Regions from separate parts of the Actinoplanes sp. NPDC051859 genome, predicted to be linked through region 2. Evidence: predicted binding sites of a transcription regulator. Region 2 holds the regulator's gene; the other holds the start of a gene.
The links. The regulator HrcA, encoded in region 2, represses chaperone genes, less so after heat shock. The targets are predictions, from matches to a motif close to GGTTNGCACNCTCNNNNNGAGNGTGCNAACC.

Region 1: the regulator HrcA is predicted to act here: its motif matches at 2,981-3,011, upstream of groES (co-chaperone GroES).

Annotation. Positions count from the first base shown of each region.
Region 1 is NZ_JBITBX010000003.1:207,459-214,469, forward strand. It holds gene ACIA1L_RS08935 (sugar ABC transporter substrate-binding protein) at 23-1,093, opposite strand; gene ybaK (Cys-tRNA(Pro) deacylase) at 1,258-1,740, opposite strand; gene ACIA1L_RS08945 (methyltransferase domain-containing protein) at 1,752-2,918, opposite strand; gene groES (co-chaperone GroES) at 3,135-3,449, shown strand; gene groL (chaperonin GroEL) at 3,521-5,167, shown strand; gene ACIA1L_RS08960 (hypothetical protein) at 5,249-5,878, shown strand; gene ACIA1L_RS08965 (molybdopterin-dependent oxidoreductase) at 5,924-7,011, shown strand, end outside.
Region 2 is NZ_JBITBX010000002.1:54,925-61,935, reverse strand. It holds gene ACIA1L_RS04140 (ABC transporter ATP-binding protein) at 1-449, opposite strand, end outside; gene ACIA1L_RS04135 (16S rRNA (uracil(1498)-N(3))-methyltransferase) at 705-1,439, opposite strand; gene dnaJ (molecular chaperone DnaJ) at 1,442-2,593, opposite strand; gene hrcA (heat-inducible transcriptional repressor HrcA) at 2,654-3,676, opposite strand; gene ACIA1L_RS04120 (DUF4870 domain-containing protein) at 3,864-4,529, shown strand; gene ACIA1L_RS04115 (S8 family serine peptidase) at 4,551-6,368, opposite strand; gene hemW (radical SAM family heme chaperone HemW) at 6,439-7,011, opposite strand, start outside.

The DNA of each region.
Region 1 (7,011 bases), on a different contig from region 2:
GGCAGCTCTCCTCCTCGGCGGGTCAGACGCCGTTCTCGGTGCACAGCGCGGCGAAGTCACCGGTGCACAGCTGAGCCTTGGTCACGAAGCCTTCGGTGATGACATCGCCGACGTTGTCCTTGAAAATCGGCTTCGGGGGGATCAGGACAGCCGGGACATCCCGCCCGGTCTCGCCGTCCTTGATGGTCTGGTCGACCTTCTTGCGCTCGCCGCGGGCCAGCGCAATGGCGAGATCGGCTGCGGCATCGGCCACCTGCTTGATCGCCTTGTAGACGGTCATACACTGGTCTCCGGCCAGGATGTTCTGCAGGCCCTGCACGGTGGCGTCCTGCCCGGTCACCGGCACCGCGCCGTTCAGCTTGTACTTCTTCAGGACGGAGATGACGGCGTTGCCCATGCCGTCGTTGGCCGCCAGCACACCCTTGATGTCGCGGCGCTGCGTCAGCATCTGCTCGAACATCGTCCCGGCCTGCGCGTTGTCCCACTCCGGTACGGCCTGGTCCGGCCCCTTCTCATACTCGCCAGAGGTGAACTTGGGCTGGAGCACCGAGTCGTAGCCCTCCTTGAACAGGGTGGCGTTGTTGTCGGTGGCGGCGCCGTGCAGCTCGGCCACTACAGGCTTCGGGTACTTCTTCTCGGCCAGGCACTTGACCAGGCCTTCGCCCTGCAGCCGGCCGACCGTGACATTGTCGAAGCTCACGTAGTAGTCGGCGCCACCGCCGAGGGTGAGGCGGTCGTAGTCGATGGTGGCGATGCCGGCTCGCTTCGCCTTGTCGAGAACGGCTTTGCCCGTACCCGAATCGAGGTTGACGATCATCAGGACCTTGACCCCGCTGGAGATCATGCCGTCCGCGATGGTCTGGAACTGGCTCTTGTCGCCCTGGGCGTTCTGGATGTCGGCGGAGACGCCGGCCGCGTCGAAGGCCGCTTTGAGGAATTTCGGGTCGTCGGAGCCCCAGCGCTGGGAGCTGGCGGTGTCGGGCAGGATGATGCCGATCTTGCCAGCGGATCCGTCATCGCCCTTGTCGCTGCACGCGGTCAAGCCGCCAGCCAGCAGACCCGCCGCGGCGAGGGCGGAGATTCCCCTACGCATTCCTCGTGTCCTCTCGGATCGCCGCTGACCGAAATTTTGTTGTGTCGGGCAACGTATTCCGGCGACGTGCTGCGGCACAACCCGGCGACCTCCGGGCGCTCCTTAAAGTGACGCTAGGTCACGTTAAGTGGCAGAATCGGCGCTTCTCCGGTTTTGCCCGAGCCTTATGTCCGGATCCGCGCCGCCGTCGCGCCGGTCAACCGCACCAGATCCGCCGGCGCCAGTGACACCTGCAAACCCCGGCGACCCGCCGAGACATACATCCGCTCCAGCCCCAACGCCGAATCATCCACCACCGTCGGCAGCCGCTTCCGCTGCCCCAGCGGGCTGATGCCGCCCCGGACATAGCCGCTGCTGCGCTCCGCGGCCGCCCGATCGGCCAACGCCGCCCGCTTCCCGCCCGCCGCGCCGGCCAGCGCCTTCAGATCCACCTCGCCCGTCACCGGCACGACAGCCACCGTCAGCGCGCCATCGACCTCGGCGATCAACGTCTTGAACAGCGACGCAGGCGACACCCCCAGCGCCTCGGCCACCAGCGCGCCATAGTTCGGCACCTCCGCCGCCACCTCGTACGCGTGCAGCTCGTGCGGCACCTTCGCCGCGGACAGCAGTACGGTCGCCGGCGTCCCGGCCGCCTTCTTTGCCATGACCACGCAGGCTAGCGACACACCAGGACGGTCGGGGCATCCGCCACCCGGGTCAGCACCAGCGACGCCGCGTTGCTCCCGCGCAGCCGCAGGTCACGGCGCAGCTGCTCCGGCTCCAGGGCAGAACCGCGCTTACGGATCTCCAGCCGCCCCACCTCGCGCTCCCGCAGCAACGCCCGCAGCCGCTTCAGCGAGAACGGCAGCACATCGATGATCTCCAGCCGGCGGCCGTACGGCGAGTCGACCGGCTCGTCGGTGTAGACGTAGGCGATCTGCGGGTCTGCGAGCCGACCCCCGATCCCCGCCGCGAACTCGGCCACCAGGTGCGAGCGGACGACTGCCGGGTCCGGGTCATACACGAACCGCCCCACCTCGCCGACCGGTGCCAGAGTGGTTCCAGGGCCGTGCAACGTGCCGCCGTCCGGCAACAGCACCGCCCGCCGGGGCACCTCGGCCAGCGGCCCACACCAGAACGCCGCCTCGACCAGGTCACCGTCGACGCTGACCCACTCGCCCTCGGCGCCCGGGGGAAGCAACGCGTGATCGATCCCGGGAGCGAGCTTGAGGACCGTTCTCGGCACCCGCGTGGGCAGTGCGGCGATGAAGTCCCACGGCGGCGACCAGGACTGCGGGTCCATCAGCCGGCCGCGCCCCGCTCGGCGTCTGGCCGGGTCAGCGAACACCGCGTCGAACCGCTCCACGTCAACCGAGGTCGCATCAGCGCACGCCACGGTCACCCGATCGGCGAGGCCGGCGGCTGCCACGTTGGCCTCGGCGATCGCAGCGGTCAGTGGGTCGGCGTCCACCGCATACACCCGGATCCCGTGCCGGGCCGCCGCCAGCGCATCCGAGCCCAACCCGCAACCCAGATCGGCGAGGCTTTCGACGTCCGCGGCGCGCAGCCGCGCGGCGCGCCGGTCGGCCACCACCATTCGGGTCGCCTGTTCGAAGCCAGCCCGAGTGAAAAACATCCCCGCCGCGGCCGCTCCGAACTTGCCCGCAGCGCGTCGGCGCAGGTCGGTCTGCGTCAACGCGGCGGCCGCCAGCGGCGCCGCGACACCCCGCGCCCGCAAGGCCGTGGCCGCAGCGAGCGGGTCGGCGCCGGCCACCTCGGCAGCCGCGGTCAACGCCTTCAAGCCTTCATCGGTACGCAGGGCGGCGAGCAGTTCCAGGTCCACGCCGAGTCATTCTGCCGTGTTGGCACTCTCCTTGACGGAGTGCTAGTTCCGGCATAATCTCCGATTAGCACTCTCAACCTGAGGGTGCCAGCGCGCGCCCCGCACGGGGGCACACGCTTGCGCCAGGCGGACCGGCACCCGCGACGACGGCCCCGCCCGGTGGCATGAGGCATGAGATCGGCCGTTCCGGCCGGCGAAACCTGTACCCAGGAGGGTATGCCCGTGACTACCGCGACCAAGGTTGCGATCAAGCCGCTCGAGGACCGCATCGTGGTCCAGGCGAACGAGGCGGAGACCACGACGGCTTCCGGCCTCGTGATCCCCGACACCGCCAAGGAGAAGCCGCAGGAGGGCACCGTCCTCGCCGTCGGCCCCGGCCGGATCGACGACAAGGGCAACCGCGTTCCGATCGACGTGAAGGTCGGCGAGACCGTCCTCTACTCGAAGTACGGCGGCACCGAGGTCAAGTACGCCGGCGAGGAGTACCTGGTGCTCTCCGCCCGCGACGTCCTCGCGGTCATCGAGAAGTGACCTACTGACAGTGCTTCCCGCCCTGGCCCGAGCTCTCGGGTCAGGGCGGTGGTGCGTGAAGGGACCATTACATGGCGAAGATTCTCAGCTTCTCTGACGACGCGCGGCACCTGCTGGAGCACGGCGTCAACACGCTCGCCGACACGGTCAAGGTCACCCTCGGCCCGCGCGGCCGCAACGTCGTCCTGGACAAGAAGTTCGGCGCGCCCACGATCACCAACGACGGTGTGACCATCGCCAAGGAGATCGAGCTCACCGACCCGTACCAGAACCTTGGCGCGCAGCTGGTCAAGGAAGTGGCGACCAAGACCAACGACGTCGCCGGCGACGGCACCACCACGGCCACCGTGCTCGCCCAGGCGCTGGTCCGCGAGGGCCTGCGCAACGTGACGGCCGGTGCCAACCCGATCGCCCTCAAGCGCGGCATGGACCTGGCCGCCGAGGCCGTCTCCAAGGCCCTGCTGGGCAAGGCCGTCGAGGTTGCCGACCACAAGTCGGTAGCCAACGTCGCCACCATCTCGGCCCAGGACGCCGCCATCGGTGAGCTCATCGCCGACGCGATGGACCGGGTCGGCCGCGACGGTGTCATCACCGTCGAGGAAGGCTCCGCGCTCAGCACCGAGCTCGTCGTGACCGAAGGCCTGCAGTTCGACAAGGGCTTCATCTCGCCGAACTTCGTGACCGACGCCGAGGCCCAGGAGGCCGTGCTCGAGGACACGTACATCCTCATCACGACCCAGAAGATCGGAAGCGTCGAGGAGCTGCTGCCGCTGTTGGAGAAGGTTCTCCAGGCCAGCAAGCCGCTGCTCATCATCGCCGAGGACGTCGAGGGCCAGGCGCTGTCCACCCTCGTGGTCAACGCCCTGCGCAAGACCTTCAAGGTCGTCGCCGTCAAGGCGCCCGGTTTCGGCGACCGCCGCAAGGCGATGCTGCAGGACCTGGCGATCGCGACCGGTGGCGAGCTCATCGCCCCCGAGCTCGGCTACAAGCTCGACCAGGTCACCGTCGACATGCTGGGCACCGCCCGGCGCGTCGTGGTCGACAAGGAGAACACCACCATCGTCGATGGTGGCGGCAAGAAGGCCGAGATCGAGGACCGGGTCGCGCAGATCCGCAAGGAGATCGAGGCCTCCGACTCCGACTGGGACCGCGAGAAGCTGTCCGAGCGGCTGGCCAAGCTGTCGGGCGGCATCGCCGTGATCCAGGCCGGCGCCGCGACCGAGGTCGAGATGAAGGAGCGCAAGCACCGCATCGAGGACGCCATCGCGGCGACCAAGGCCGCGGTCGAGGAGGGCACCGTGCCCGGCGGCGGCGCCGCCCTGGCGCACGTCGTCTCCGCGCTCGACGGCGACCTCGGCCTCACCGGCGAGGAAGCCATCGGCGTCTCGATCGTCCGCAAGGCGCTCGTCGAGCCGCTGCGCTGGATCGCGCAGAACGCCGGCCACGACGGCTACGTCGTGGTGGGCAAGGTCGGCGAGCTGAAGTGGGGCCACGGCCTCAACGCGGCCACCGACGAGTACGTCGACCTCGCCGCCGCCGGCATCATCGACCCGGTCAAGGTGACCCGCAACGCGGTCTCCAACGCCGTGTCGATCGCCGGTCTGCTGCTCACCACGGAGAGCCTCGTGGTCGAGAAGCCGGCCGCACCGGAGCCGGCCGCGGGCGGCCACGGGCACAGCCACGGTGGTCACGGCCACCAGCACGGCCCGGGCTTCTGACCCGAACGCACGAGGTAAAGGGCGCGTCGCAGCAGCGGCGCGCCCTTTCTCGTGTGATCCTTCCCAGGGAGAGGTGCGCGGATGATCATCGTCGTGGAGGGTCCCACTGCGGCCGGGAAAACCTCCTGGTGCCGCGGGTACGCCGGCCGGTACGTCCCAGAACACCAGGCGACAGGCCGCGAACCGACAGACGCGGTGGCGCTCGCCCGGCACTGGGTCCGCGCCGGCATGCAGCGCTGGTCCGCCGCACTCGACCTCGAACGGGCGGACGGCGTGGCCTTCTGCGACACCGACCCGGTGAAGCTGCACTACGCGTGGGGGATGGCCGCGCTCGGGCTCGCGCCGCGGGCCCAGTTCGACCGGGAGCTGGCGGTCACCCGGGAAGCCTTCCGCAAGCACCGGCTCGGCTTCGCCGACACCGTGCTTGTCAGCCTTCCCGACACCGCAACCCTGCAACAACGCCGAGACGGCGACCACACTCGGCGACGGCGCAATTTCGCTGCGCACGTGCAGCTCCGGGAACCCCTCCAACACTGGTACGCCGCCCTGGAACAGCTGTCCCCGGGACGAGTCGTGTGGGAGCTGCCCGTGGCGGGCCTGCCTCCCGGGCCGCAGCCGCGTACGGACCGGTGCTCGGTGGAGCTGCTCGACGCGGTGGTCGAGGCGTTGCCGCCGCTGCGTGCGCCGGTCATGACCTCGTTGCCTGCCTGAACCGTCAGGACTTGGTAAGGAGCAGCCGGGCTCCGCAGAGGCAGGATGGTCCTTGTGAAGGTCTTGCCTCCCCTCGCTCGGGGATCTGTCCTGCGGGCGGCATGTGCCGGCATTGCCGCCGCAGCTGTGGCGCTCGGGGTCGCCGAGGTCGTCGCCGTCTTTACCGGAGCCCCGTCAGCCCCGATGCTCGCGGTCGGCGCGGCGGTGATTGATGCGGTGCCCGGCCCGGTCAAGGACTTCGCCGTCAGCGTCTTCGGCGGCTACGACAAGATCGCCTTGATCACGGGAACCCTTATCCTGCTGACCCTCTACGCCGCCGGCGTCGGCATCGCGGCCCTACGCTCGTGGCGCCTGGCCTTCTTCGGCGTGGCTGTCTTCACAGCGATCGGCGTCACCGCCGCCCTGACCCGCCATGACGCAGGTCTGACTGCTGCCTTCCCGTCCGTGGCGGCCGGGGTGATCGCGGCGCTCGCCCTGCGCCGCCTCCTCGCGCCGGTCGCCTCTTTGCCGGTCGTGCGCGGTGCCGCGGCCGAGTCTTCCGCTGCGCCGGTCGTGCGCGGTGCCGCCGCCAGTTCTCCCGCTGCGCAGCCGTCCGGGCATGCGGCGCCACTTTCGGCTGACAGCCGGCGGCAATTCCTGGTCGGCGTCGGGGTTGCCGCGGCGGCTGCCCTGGTTACCGGAGTGAGCGGACGTTTCCTGACCTCCCGGCGCGCTGTCACCGCGGCCCGTTCCGCTGTCGTCCTGCCGCCACCGGTCTCGCCGCCGCCGGCCGTCCCGCCGGGCGCTCAGGCCGAGGGCGCCACGGCATACGTCACGTCGAATGCCGACTTCTACCGCATCGACACCTCGTTGTATCCGCCGCAGATCGATCCGGCCAACTGGGAACTGCGCATTCACGGCATGGTCCGCAACCCGATCACCCTCAGCTGGGAACAGCTGCTCCGCCGTCCGATGATCGCGCGGTATGTCACGCTGGCCTGTGTCTCCAACGAGGTGGGTGGCGACCTCATCGGCAATGCACTCTGGCTCGGTGTCCCCGTGCGCGAGTTGTTGGACGAGGTCCAGCCCCTGCCCGACGCCGACCAGGTGGTGTCCCGTTCCACCGACGGCTGGACCTGTGGCAGCCCGACCGC
Region 2 (7,011 bases):
GTGGTGGCGCTGACCCCGGTGGCTACCAGCGCCCCGACGATCCGCGGCACATAGTCCAGCAGGTAGGCGGTGTTGTCCGCATCGCTCGTCGACACGGTCAGCAGGTCCCCGGCCCGCATGTCGGTCTGCACGCCGCGCGGATGCAATATCCGGGCGGCCACCTCGACCCGCAGCCGGTGCGCCTCCGCCGCGATGGCCCCCATCAGCCGACGCGCACCGAACCGCCACGCCGAGGTCAGTACGGCGAACAGCAGGCCGAGCGCCCCGGTCCAGAGCACCAGTGCGGTGGCATCGCCCGGGGCGACGGCGGTGTCGACGATGACGCCGATCAGGATCGGGATGGCCGCCTCGCAGGCCTGGTGCACGCCGATGAGCGAGGTGCCGGCCAGCAGCGACCGACCGTTGCGGGTGATCGTCCGGCGCAGGATGCGCCTGCCGGACCGGCTCACCGGCGGACGGGGAGGTTGCTGGGCACGCGGACTCCTGAGAAGGCGGCGGATTCAGCAGGTCAGGCTAGCCTAAGCTCGCATCCTGGGGTCGGCCGCGGCCTTGCTCCACCGAGTGGTCGGCGGCGATGAGGGCGACCGCAGCAACAGACCGCGGCGATGAGGGCGACCGCAGCAGCAGACCGCGGCGGTGCGGACGAGGGCAGCAGCGGCGAGCAACCGGCTTCATGCGGGGCGAGGATGGGTCTGAGCGGCCGCTCACCAACGGTCGAGCGCCGCCGACAGGACGGCCAAGGCGGCCACCCCGGCGGTTGAGGTGCGCAGCACGGAGTCGCCGAGCCGGACCGGCTGGGCACCCGCCGCGACGAAGGCGCCCAACTCCTGGTCGCTGATGCCGCCCTCGGGGCCGACGACCAGCACGATCTCGCCCGCCTCCGGCAGCTTGGCCCGGGTGAGCCGATCGGTGGCCTCTTCGTGCAGCACGAAGGCGACCGCGGCGGCCGTCAGCCGGGCGGCGGCCTGTTTGGTCGACACGTCCGGGTCACCCGACACCACCGGCAGCCAGGGGCGGCGCGCCTGCTTCGCGGCCTCCCGAGCGGTCGACACCCACTTCTCGCGGGCGCGGACGCCGCGATCACCCCGCCATTGCGCCACCGACCGGGAGGCGGCCCACGGCACGATCTCGTCGACGCCGATCTCGGTCATGGCCTGGACGGCCAGCTCACCCCGATCACCCTTGGCGATGCCCTGGACGACGACCAGGCGGGGGTTCGGCTCGGGGGCTACCGTCCGCTCGCCGACCTCGACGTCGATGCTGCCCCGGCCGACCGCGGTGACCTCGGCCTGGACTGCGCCGCCGCGGCCGTCGGCCAGGATCAGCACCTCACCGATCCGTAGCCGCTGCACGTCGGCAGCGTGATGGCCCTCCCGCCCGGCCAGGGTGAAACGCCGGGCGGTCGGCAGGTCATCGACCAGGAACAGGGGTGCGGACACGGTCAGTGGCCGTTGAAGGCGTCCCGCATGCGCGAGAAGAACCCGCCCTGCTTGCTCAGCTCGGCCACGTCCTCGCCGCGCGTCTTGGCAAAGTCGCGCAGCATCCGCTCCTGGTCGGCGGTGAGCTTCGTCGGAGTCTTCACGTCGAGGTGCACAAACAGCTCACCGCGGCCCTGCCCGCGCAGGTGCGGCACGCCCTTGCCGCGTACGCGCAGGGTCGAGGAAGGCTGCGTGCCCGGCTTGACCTCGATGTTTTCCTCGGAGTCGAGGGTTTTGATGGTCAGCCGGGTGCCGAGCGCCGCCGCCGTCATCGGCAGGGTGACCCGGCAGTGCAGGTCGTCGCCCTTGCGCGAATAGACATCGTGCGGGCGCTCGTGGATCTCCACGTACAGGTCGCCGGCCGTGCCGCCGCCGGGCCCGACCTCGCCCTGCTGGGCCAGCCGGATCCGCATGCCGTCCTCGACCCCGGCCGGGATCTTGACGGTCAGCGACCGCCGGGTCCGGATCCGGCCGTCACCCGCGCAGGTCGGGCAGGGCTGCGGGATGACCGTGCCGTGCCCCTGGCAGGCCTGGCAGGGGCGCGACGAGACGACCTGACCGAGGAATGTGCGCTGCACAGACTGCACTTCACCGCGGCCGCCGCACGTCTCGCAGGTAGCCAGGTGGGTGCCGGGTGCGGTGCCGGCGCCGGTGCACTGGGTGCAGAGCACCGCGGTGTCGACGGTGATCGGCGCCTCGACGCCGAAGGCGGTCTCGACCAGGTCCAGCTCGAGCCGCAGGATCGCGTCTGCCCCGGGCCGGGTGCGCGGTCGGGGTCCCCGGCCACCGCCAGCGCCGCCGGCAGCCGTGCCGAAGAACGCGTCCATGATGTCCTGGAAGCCCACGAACGGGCCGGCGCCACCGGGACCGCCGGGGCCGGCACCTCCGCCGCCGCCGGGCGCGAGCGGGTCGCCACCCAGGTCGACTATCTGCCGCTTCTGGTCGTCGGACAGCACCTCGTACGCGGCGTTGATGTCCTTGAACTTCTCGTGCGCCTCAGGGTCCGGATTGACGTCCGGGTGGTACTGACGGGCCAGCTTGCGGTAGGCACGCTTGATCTCGTCGTCGGTGGCTTCCCGGCTGATGCCCAGAATTCCGTAGTAGTCCTTGGCCACAGGTTTCGAGTCCTCATGTCTGCCCCGCGCGGTGCGCCGGAGACCGTCGTCGCTTGTCCGTCAGTTCTGTGCCAGCAAATCGCCAACGTAGCGTGCCACGGCACGCACGGTGGCGATCGTTCCGGGGTAGTCCATCCGGGTCGGCCCCAGCACGCCGAGGCCCCCCACGATCGTCGCGCCCGGTCCGTATCCGGTGCTCACCACGGACGCCGCCCGCAGGTTGTCGATCTCGTTCTCGTCGCCGATCCGGACCCGGGTGGTGCTCGGCTCCACCTCGCCGATGAGTTTGAGCAGGATGACCTCTTCCTCGAGCGCTTCCAGCACCGGGCGCAACGAGCCTTGGAAGTCCAGGACACCGCCGCGGGTCAGGTTGGCGGTGCCCGCGAGTGCGAGACGTTCGTCACTGCGCTCGACGAGGGTCTCCAGCAGCACCGAGGCGACGCACGCCATGGTGGTGCGTTTCTCCGGGTCGGACTCGTCGACCAGCGCCTGGACCAGCGGCGGCGTGTCGGCCAGCTTCACGCCGGACAGTTTCGTGTTGACCTTGCGCCGCATGTCGAGCACGTCGTCGGGCGTGGCCGGCAGGGGCAGCTCGACGAGTCGCTGCTCCACCCGACCGGTGTCCGCGATCATCACGAGCATGACCCGCGTGGTGGAGATCGGCACCAGTTCCAGATGGCGCACGGCCGAGCGGGACAGGCTCGGATATTGCACGACGGCGACCTGCCGGGTGAGCTGAGCAAGCAGGCGCACCGTGCGGTGCACCACGTCGTCCAGGTCGACCGCCCCGGCCAGGAACCGCTCGATCGCCCGCCGCTCGGCCGGGCTCAGCGCTTTGACCCGCGACAACCGGTCCACGAAGAGCCGGTAACCGGCATCGGTGGGCACCCGACCTGCACTGGTGTGCGGCTGGCGGATGTAGCCCTCCTCCTCCAGCACGGCCATGTCGTTGCGGACGGTGGCCGGCGAGACGCCGAGCTGGTGCCGCTCGACGAGGGCTTTGCTGCCGACGGGCTCCTGGGTGGCGACGTAGTCCTCGACGATGGCGCGGAGCACCTCGAGCTTGCGGTCATCCAGACTCATGACCCCTCCCCCGCTCCGCAACCCGGTCTCTGGCACTCCGACGACTTGAGTGCCAGTCTACGACGCCGCCGACTCGGACGCGATGATCGTCCGCCGATGCCGGTGCTACTTAGCCGACTGTCTATTGTTCGACCTGTCCCGGGTGTTGCTCTCGCCACGATCGACCTGCGCACCTACCGTGTCTGCCATGACTGAACCGCCGCGCCCGCCCGGTGAGGGAAACCCCTCGGACCCCACCAGGCCGATCAACCCATATGGCAACGACCCCTCGGCACCTCCGCCGCCCCCGGCGTACGGCGCTCCCCAGCCCCCGACCTATGGCACCCCGCCGCCCACCTCGGGTGCGGGCGGCTACCCGCCGCCGAGCTCCGGCGCTGGTGGCTACGGCCCACCGCCCGGCTCCGGCGCCCCATACGGCGGTCCCCCGCCCGGCAAGCAGCCCTACGGCCCGCCCGGCGCGTACGGCCAGCAGCCCGGCTACCCGCCGCAGGGCTACGGCCAGCCCGTCGGTGGCGGCGATGACAAGACCTGGATCCTGGTCGCGCACTTCGGTGGTGCGGCCGGCGCCTTCCTCGGCGGCGGCTGCTCCGGCTGGATCGCGCCGCTGATTGCCCTGCTGGCGCGCGGCAACCAGTCGCCGTACGTGCGGGCCGAGGCGGTCAAGGCGCTGAACTTCCAGATCCTCTGGTCGATCATCGCGCTGGTCGGCTGGATCCTCGTCTGCATCGTGATCGGCGTCTTCATCGGCATCGCGGCCTGGCTGGTCGCCACGATCGTCGGCGTGATCGCCGGGGTGAAGGCGAACAACAACGAGCCGTACAACTACCCGATGACGATCTCGATCATCAAGTAGCGCGGCGTCGGGCGGTCCGGTTCAGTCGAGCCGGATCGCCCGACTCAGCTGGACCGCCCGGCCGTCGTGGTCGGTGCCCTGAACCAGGATCGTGCCCGTCCGCGCGGACTGCACCGGCAGCACCGCCACCGACACGTCGTCGCCGACGGTCACTTTCACGGTCGCCAGGATGACGGTTTTCGCCGCCTTGCCCTGCCCGTACGATTCCCGGACCGTGAGCGCGCTGCCCGGGAGCAGCGAGGTGCCCTGCACGACGATCTTGACCTTCTTCGGCACTGCTGTCCGGCTCAGCGACAGCGCGGCGGGCGTCCAGCGCGCCCGGCCGGTCGCGGTGACCCGGGCCGACTTGCCGCCCGGCCCGTAAGCCTCCACCGCGTAGGTGTGGTTGACACCTCCGGAGACCCGGTCGGTGTAGGTGGTGCCGACCAGATTGCCCAACGACACCCCGTCCCGGAAGATCTGATAGCCGGTCAGCGGCGCGGTCGCCGTGCCCCGCACCGGCGCCCAACTCACCCGCAGCGCCTCCGCCAACGGCGCCACCATCAGCGCGGTGGGCGCGGCGGGCGCCGTCAGAAGCGGCGGCGTCCGCACCGGTGCCGGGGTCACCGTCTTCGTCGGGCTCGGTGTCGGCGCCTTCGTCGGCGCCTTCGTGGGCGCAAGCGTCTTAGTGGGCGCAGGCGTCTTCGTCGGCGCAGGCGTCTTCGTCGGCGCAGGCGTCTTCGTCGGCGCAGGCGTCGGTGTCTTCGTGGGAGCCGCAGTCGGCGTGGGGGTCGGAGCGGGCGTCGGCACCGTGGGCGTGGGCGCCGGCACCGCCGGCCACTCGACCCCCGTGAGCAGCCGGTACGGGTTGATCAACCCGTAGCCGTACCCGTTGTCGAAGCCCGGCGCGCCCAGGTCGGTCGCCGTCTCGATCAGCGCGGCTCGGGCCTGCGCGGGGGTGGCCGTGGGATGCGCCGCCCGCCACAACGCCACGGCGGCGGCCACGTGCGCGCTCGCCGTCGACGTACCGCTCTTGGACACGTACGGCACGGCCGGGTCCGCATGCGTCGAGTCCATGCTGAAGATCCCGGAGCCCGGGGCGGCAACGGTCGCTGTTCCGCTGGTGTTGCTGAAGTCGGCGACGGCACCCGTCGATTCGGTGGCCGCCACCGCGATGACGCCCGCGGACGAGGCCGGCCACATCGCCGTGTTGCCGCTCTTCCGGTTGTTGCCGTTGGCCGCTACCACCACCGCACCCTTGCGGTTGGCGTAGTTGACCGCGTTGACGTACAGCTCGTTGTACGCCCCGGCCACCGACAGGTTGATCACTGTGGCGCCGTGGTCGGCGGCGTACACGATGGACCGGGCGATGTCGTCGGGCTGGCTGGTGCCGGTGGCGTCGATCACCCGGATCGGCAGGATCTGCACGCCGGCGGCGATGCCCGCGATGCCTTTGCCGTTGCCGGCGACCGCCCCGATGATGCCCGCGACGTGGGTGCCGTGCCCGTTCGGGTCGACGCAGCCGTTCGCCGCGCTGTACCTGTCGCCGACTTCGTCGTGGCCCAGGTCGCAGCGGATCTGCCCGGGCGCCCAGTCTTCCTCGGTCACGCTGACGCCGCTGTCGATCACGGCGACGAGCTGCCCGGCGGTTGCCGCCGCGGGCAGGTCATCAATGTGCAGCGCGTCGTTGTTCCACAGGTGGTTGCGATAGGTGTCGTCGGTCACACCCGCAGGGGAAACAGGGGCAGCCTCAGGGACGGTGGCCGGCGAAGCGAGCGCGGCGGCGCCAGGGGTGGTCGCGCCCAGCACGAGGAGACCGCCCGCGAGGATCACGGTCAGCCGCCCGGTGATGACGCGCATCGCCTGCCTCCCGTCGCCGCGGGAGCTTCCCGCGCCTCCGGTAGATCGGCAGCCAGCGCGCGCACCAGAGTCAAACCAGGTCGCGAATCACCGCATCTGCCAGCAACCGACCACGCAGCGTCAGGACGGCCCGGCCTTCTCCGTACGGAACAGGCTCCAGCAGGCCGTCCGCCAGCGCCTGCCCGGCCCCCGCAGGGTCGGTCAGCGCGAACGGCAACCCGTCGGCAAGCCGCAGCCGCAACATGACCTCCTCGATCCGACGGTCCTCGGCGCTCAACAGCTCCCGCGCCTGCCCCGGCGAGACCCCTTCAGCCAGCTTCTTCGCGTACGCGGAAGGGTGTTTGACGTTCCACCAGCGCACCCCGCCGACGTGGCTGTGCGCACCCGGCCCGAGCCCCCACCAGTCGCCGCCGGTCCAGTAGAGCCGGTTGTGCCGGCAGCGCGCGGCCTCGGACGTCGCCCAGTTGGACACCTCGTACCAGGAGAAACCCGCCGCCGTGAGGGCCTGCTCGGCCGCCAGGTAGCGGTCCGCCGCGACGTCGTCCTCCGGGTACGGCAGCTCGCCCCGGCGCATCCGCCCCGCCATCCGCGTCCCGTCCTCGACGATCAGCGAGTACGCGCTCACATGATCCACCCCGGCCGC